2 regions of the Stenotrophomonas bentonitica genome follow, and region 2 is predicted to be linked to the other one. Evidence: predicted binding sites of a transcription regulator. Region 2 holds the regulator's gene; the other holds the start of a gene.
The links. Region 2 encodes HrcA, which represses chaperone genes, less so after heat shock. Its sites were predicted from a motif close to TTNGCACTCNNNNNNNNNGAGTGCNAA; they were not measured.

Region 1 (3,299 bases), on a different contig from region 2:
GTACAGCATGTGGGTGTCGGTGTAGGGCGCGTACGGCAGGCCCTTGTCGCCGGTGGTGCTGGCAAAGCCCAGCGAGTTGGGCCAGGTGTGCTCGCGGTTGTAGGTCAGGCCGCTGCCGGTGCCCGCGCGGTCGCTGACCTTGGCGTAGCTGCGGTTGCGGTACGCGTCCAGGATCCGGCCGCTGTTGTTGGGATCCTCGTCGGCGATCTCCAGGATGGTCCAGGTGCTGGTCCCCGAGCCGCTGTACGGATACGAGGTGTGGCCCTTGATGGTTTCATGCAGCGAACAGCGCAGCTGGCTCGGGCTGGAGGTGTTCACCTTCGAGTAGTAGCTGCCCGGGTCCGGGTCGGGACCGGGATCGGTGCCGCCGCCCGCAGCCACCGTGAACGCAATGCGGGTGTCGGCGGCCGGGCGGGCGCCCTGCGCGTCCTTGATCCGGGCGGCGCGGATATCGAACCGGCAGGCCTCGCCGGCCACCAGCGCGGTGTTGGTGGACAGGGTGAAGGTGGTGCCGCTGGTGGCGTGGGTGAGCGGCACGCTGCCGGACTGGCCGCAGCTCAGCACGAACGCGCCGCTGCTGGCGGTGACGTTCTCGCTGAAGGTCACCGCCAGGTCCGCGGCGGCCGGGAACGTGGTGGCACCCTGCTCGGGGGTGGTGGTGCGGACCGAGGGCGGGGTGTTCGGGCCGGTGGCGCCGCTGCCACTGAAGGTCTGGCCGTTGTTGCAGGCACCGAAGGTCTGCGCCGCCGAGGGCGCCCAGGTGAAGTGGGCGTACTGGCTGCCGCTGCCGGTGAGCTGGAGGGAGGTACCCGGCGCGGTGCTGTTGGTCTCGCTGACCGGGATGTTCTGGCTGGTCAGCCCTGCCGCCGGACCGCTCGCGGCGGTGACCGTGCCTTCATAGCTGATGAACTGCACCACCTTGCCACTGCCATCGACCAGCGCGATGCCGTCGTTGGCGCCGTTCTGCAGGCCGTTGGTGGGATAGGTGAAGGTGGCGAGGCTGGCCTTGCCACAGCCGGCGGCGGTGCCGGCCGGTACCGGGTTGCTGGCGTACACGGTGGCGGCGGACGGGGTGCTGCCGTTGTACAGGTAGAGCGTGTAGCTGGAGAGGTCCTCGCCGCCGGTGGCGACCACCTCGATGGCTTCGCCGACGTCCCCGGCGGGGGTGCTGTCGTCGTAGTGCAGTTCATTGATGAACACGTCGGCCCGGGCGGGGCCGGCGGCCAGCGCCAGCAGGCACGCGAGGGAAAGCGGTGTGAGCAACCTCATCTACGGCTCCTTGTGATTGGGTTTTGCCCGCCGAATCTAGCCAATCCATATGACACATCTATCGATATGTCGTATTCGGCACGCCGCAATGGGACGTGCGTCAAGAAATTGGCGGAACTTTGTCGGGTTGAGCCTCTCCGACGTTTCCCCATCTGCGAAAAATTCGGGCCCGGCCCCTTGAAAGGCACCTGTGGGCCACCATCTCTGCCCTGTCCCGCACTGGCGGGTTTTTTCGCGAGCGGTGCTGGCAGTCACCTGGGGTGAGTGCTAACATCGCCGGACTTTTTCAGCTCAATCAATCACTTAAGAGGTCCCACATGAACATCAAGCCGCTTCACGACCGCGTTGTGGTCAAGCCCATCGAAGCCGACGAAGTTTCCGCCGGCGGCATCGTGATCCCGGATTCGGCCAAGGAAAAGTCGACCAAGGGTGAAGTCGTAGCCGTGGGCACCGGCAAGGCGCTCGACAACGGCAGCGTGCGCGCCCCGGCGCTGAAGGTCGGCGACAAGGTCATCTACGGCCAGTACGCCGGCAGCAGCTACAAGAGCGAAGGCGTGGAATACAAGGTCCTGCGCGAAGACGACATCCTCGCCGTCATCGGCTGATTGATGCCGCCGGGCCGAGCGCCCGGCCACCTGTCCCCCAATTATTCAGAAGGTAATCGCAATGGCTGCCAAGGAAATTCGTTTCGGTGAAGACGCCCGTTCGCGCATGGTGCGCGGCGTCAACGTTCTCGCCAATGCCGTCAAGGCCACCCTGGGCCCGAAGGGCCGCAACGTCGTGCTCGAGAAGAGCTTCGGCGCCCCGACCATCACCAAGGACGGCGTGTCCGTCGCCAAGGAAATCGAACTGGCTGACAAGTTCGAGAACATGGGCGCGCAGATGGTGAAGGAAGTCGCGTCGCGTACCAACGACGACGCCGGCGACGGCACCACCACCGCCACCGTGCTGGCCCAGGCCCTGATCCGCGAAGGCGCCAAGGCCGTGGCCGCCGGCATGAACCCGATGGACCTCAAGCGCGGTATCGACAAGGCCGTGGTCGCCGCTGTCGCCGAGCTGAAGAACATCTCCAAGCCCACCGCTGACGACAAGGCCATTGCCCAGGTCGGCACGATCTCGGCCAACTCGGACGAGTCGATCGGCAACATCATCGCCGAAGCGATGAAGGAAGTCGGCAAGGAAGGCGTGATCACCGTTGAAGAAGGCTCGGGCCTGGAAAACGAGCTGGACGTGGTCAAGGGCATGCAGTTCGACCGCGGCTACCTGTCCCCGTACTTCATCAACAACCAGCAGGCGCAGACCGCCGACCTGGACGACCCGTACATCCTGCTGCACGACAAGAAGATCTCCAACGTCCGTGACCTGCTCCCGGTGCTGGAAGGCGTCGCGAAGGCTGGCAAGCCGCTGCTGATCGTGGCCGAGGAAGTCGAAGGCGAAGCGCTGGCCACCCTGGTGGTCAACACCATCCGTGGCATCGTCAAGGTCGTGGCCGTCAAGGCGCCGGGCTTCGGCGACCGTCGCAAGGCGATGCTGGAAGACATGGCCGTGCTGACCGGCGGTACCGTGATCTCCGAAGAGATCGGTCTGTCGCTGGAGAAGGCCACCATCAACGACCTGGGCCGCGCCAAGAAGGTGCAGGTTTCCAAGGAAAACACCACGATCATCGACGGCTTGGGCGACAAGGCAGCCGTGGAATCGCGCGTGGCCCGCATCAAGACCCAGATCGAAGACACCTCGTCCGATTACGACCGTGAAAAGCTGCAGGAACGCGTGGCCAAGCTGGCCGGCGGTGTTGCCGTGATCAAGGTCGGCGCGTCGACCGAAATCGAAATGAAGGAAAAAAAGGACCGCGTCGACGACGCCCTGCACGCCACCCGTGCAGCGGTCGAAGAAGGCGTGGTGCCGGGCGGCGGCGTTGCCCTGGTCCGTGCGGTCACCGCGCTGGCCGGCCTGAAGGGTGCCAACGAAGACCAGAACCACGGCATCCAGATCGCCCTGCGCGCGATGGAAGCCCCGCTGCGTGAAATCGT
Region 2 (3,299 bases):
TCGCCACGCACGAGTTGGTGGTGCCGAGGTCGATACCAATGATCTTGCCCATGGGGGAGACTCCTGAAATGTGGGAAACGTCCGGCAGCTGCCGGGTTATGAATGGGATGTGTGGGACGCAGTTGTCACTTTCAAGCCATGAATCGGACGCTGTGTCCGATCACGACCAAACACGTTCAGGTCAGTCGCGGGCGACCACGACCAGGGCCGGGCGCAGCAGGCGGTCGTTGAGCTGGTAGCCCTTCTGGAACACCTGGACCACGCTGCCCGGGGCGGCGCCGGGGGCGTCGACCTGGCTGATCGCCTGGTGGTGTTCGGGGTTGAACGGCTGGCCGGTCGGGTCGAGCAGGGTCAGGCCGTTGTCGGCGGCGACTTTGAGCAGCTGCTTGTAGGTCAGCTCCAGGCCTTCGCGCAGCGGGCTCGGCTCGGCACCGGCGGCGTTGAGCCCGGCGTCCAGGCTGTCGAACACGGGCAGCAGCTCGCCCAGCAGCTTTTCATTGGCGAAGCGGCGCGCCTGTTCGACGTCGCGGGCCACGCGCTTGCGCTGGTTGTCCAGGTCGGCGCGCTCACGCAGCGACTCGGACCGGAGCAGGGCCAGCTCGTTGTGCAGGCTGTCCAGCTGCTGCTGCAGGGAATCGCCCGGGGCGGCGTCGCCGGCCGGGGCCTGGGATGCGATATCGGCGTTATCTTGGTTCATTGTCGGATCCTTGGCGGTGACTCTCCGCCTCCACCCACCCCTATGTGGGCGGTCGGACCCGATTCAAGAGCAAAAAGCGCGTTTATCCGCGATCGCGGGACAATCCGGCGCCGCCTGGCGAATCCAGCGCCGCGCCCAGCACCTGGGCGGTGGCTTCGACCAGCGGGATCATGCGGTCGTAGGCCATCCGCTTCGGGCCGATCACGCCCAGCACGCCCAGCACCTGGCCGCCGGCCGAATACGGCGCGGTGACCAGCGAAATGTTCTCCAGCGGCATCACCCCGGTCTCCTCGCCGATGAAGATGCGCACGCCCGGGGCCTGGATGGTGCGCTCCAGCAGCTGCAGGATCTCGCGCTTGCTGGCGAACAGGTCGAACAGTTCGCGCAGCCGGTCCAGGTCGGACAGGTCCTGCACCCCCATCAGCCGGGTCTGCCCGGCCAGCACGATATCGTCGGCCGGCGGCGCCATGGCCTGCTCGGCCAGCTCCACGCTGTGCGCCAGCAGCTGTTCCATCTCCGAGCGCGCGTCGCGCAGCTCGACCAGCAGCCTTGAACGGATCTCGGACAGCGGCCGCCCTGCACAGTGGGCATTGAGGTAGTTGGCGACCTGCTCCAGCTCGGCCGGCTCCCAGCTGCGCCGGGGTTCGATCACCCGGTTCTGCACCTCGTTGTCGGCGAACACCAGGATCGCCAGGACCCGGCGCGCGTCCAGCGCCACGAAATCGATATGCCGGAACGCGAACTGTTCGCGCTTGGGCGCACCGACCACGCCGACGAAGTGGCTCATCGCCGAGAGCAGTTCCGACGCGCTGCCCAGCAGGGCCTGGGTGCCCGCCCCGCTCGAGAGCTCACTGCGCAGCCGGCTCAGCTCGCCCTCGCCCGGCGGCTGCATCTTGACCAGGCTGTCCACGAACACCCGGTAGCCGTGCGCGGTGGGCACGCGCCCGGCCGAGACGTGCGCCGAGCTGAGCAGGCCGAGGTCTTCCAGGTCGCCAAGGATGTTGCGGATGGTCGCCGGGCTCACGTCCAGCCCGGCCAGCCGCGCCAGGGTCTGCGACCCGACCGGCTCGCCATCCTGGATATGGCGCGCGATCAGCGTCCGCAGCAGGTGGCGGGCGCGCGGGGCGAGATGGGGCGCGGACGGGTGCATGGAATCAACCTGTGAGACGCGGGACTGGATAATGACAGGAGCACGGCCTGCCCCTCCCATGCTAGCGTTGCGCGGCTCAAGAAACGAACACCATGCTCAGACATCTATCGATCAAGGATTTTGCCGTGGTCCGCGCCACCGAACTGGAGTTCGGCGCGGGCATGACCGTGGTTTCCGGCGAGACCGGCGCAGGCAAGTCGCTGATGGTCGACGCGCTGGGCTTCCTGTCCGGCCTGCGCGCCGACAGCGGCGTGGTCCGCCACGGCGCGGCGCGCGCCGAGCTGTCGGCCGAATTCGCCCCCGGCGACGACGCCCCGGCCCGGCGCTGGCTGCGCGAGAACGAGCTGGACGACGACGAACAGTGCCAGCTGCGCCGGATCATCCGCGCCGACGGCGGCTCGCGCGCCTGGATCAACGGGCGCCCGGTGACCCTCTCGCAGCTGAGCGAACTGGCCGGCATGCTGGTCGAGATCCACGGCCAGCACGAGCAGCAGGCGCTGCTGGCGCGGCCGTCGCAGCTGGCCCTGCTGGACGCCTATGCGCGCAATGACGCCGAACGCGCCCAGGTGCGCCAGGCGGCCGCGCGCTGGCAGGCACTGGTGGACGAAGCCGACGCGCTCTCGCGCCAGGGCGATGTCAGCGACCGCATCGGCTTCCTCGAACACCAGCTCGGCGAACTGCAGCGCGAAGACCTGGAGCCGGCGTCGATCGCCGCGCTCGGCAGCAGCCACCGCCGCCAGGCCCATGCGGGGGCGCTGGTCAGCGCCTGCGACGTGGCCGCCGCACGCCTCAATGGCGACGATGACGTGTCGGTGCTGCAGCTGCTGCAGCAGACCCGGCACGACCTAGCACGCGTGGCCGAGCACGACGCCCGGCTGGGCGAGGTGGACGCGCTGCTGGACAGCGCGGTGATCCAGCTGCACGAAGCCCTGGCCCTGCTCGACCGCGTCCACGACGACCTGGACGCCGACCCCGAGCAGTTCGAGGACATCGAACGCCGGCTGGGCCGCCTGCACGACCTGGCCCGCAAGCACCGCGTGCCGATGGAAGGCCTGGCCGAGCACCGCGACGCAATGGAGGCCGAGGTTGAGCAGCTGCGCGGCGCCGACACCCGCCTGCAGGCGCTGGCCGGCGAGATCGAGCGCGCCGCCGGGCAGTGGCAGGCTGTGGCCGCCACCCTCAGTACCAGCCGCAGCACGGCCGCCAAGGCCTTGTCGGAGACCACCACCACCCTGATCGGCGAGCTCGGCATGGGCGGCGGCCAGTTCCTGATCGAGATCGAACCGCACGCGGCGGCCAAGCCGGACCCGAACGGGGCCGAGCGGGTCGAATTCCTGGTCGCGGCCAACGCCGGGCAGCCCCCGCGCGCACTGCGCAAGGTCGCCTCCGGCGGCGAGCTCTCGCGCATCTCGCTGGCGATCGAAGTGGCCGCGCTGGGCCTGGACGCGGTAC

Region 1: the regulator HrcA is predicted to act here: its motif matches at 1,514-1,540, upstream of HGB51_RS08715 (co-chaperone GroES).

Annotation. Positions count from the first base shown of each region.
Region 1 covers NZ_JAAZUH010000001.1:1,981,143-1,984,441, reverse strand. The annotation lists gene HGB51_RS08720 (endonuclease) at 1-1,269, opposite strand, end outside; gene HGB51_RS08715 (co-chaperone GroES) at 1,587-1,874, shown strand; gene groL (chaperonin GroEL) at 1,936-3,299, shown strand, end outside.
Region 2 covers NZ_JAAZUH010000002.1:859,923-863,221, reverse strand. The annotation lists gene dnaK (molecular chaperone DnaK) at 1-52, opposite strand, end outside; gene grpE (nucleotide exchange factor GrpE) at 182-697, opposite strand; gene hrcA (heat-inducible transcriptional repressor HrcA) at 780-1,847, opposite strand; gene recN (DNA repair protein RecN) at 1,940-3,299, shown strand, end outside.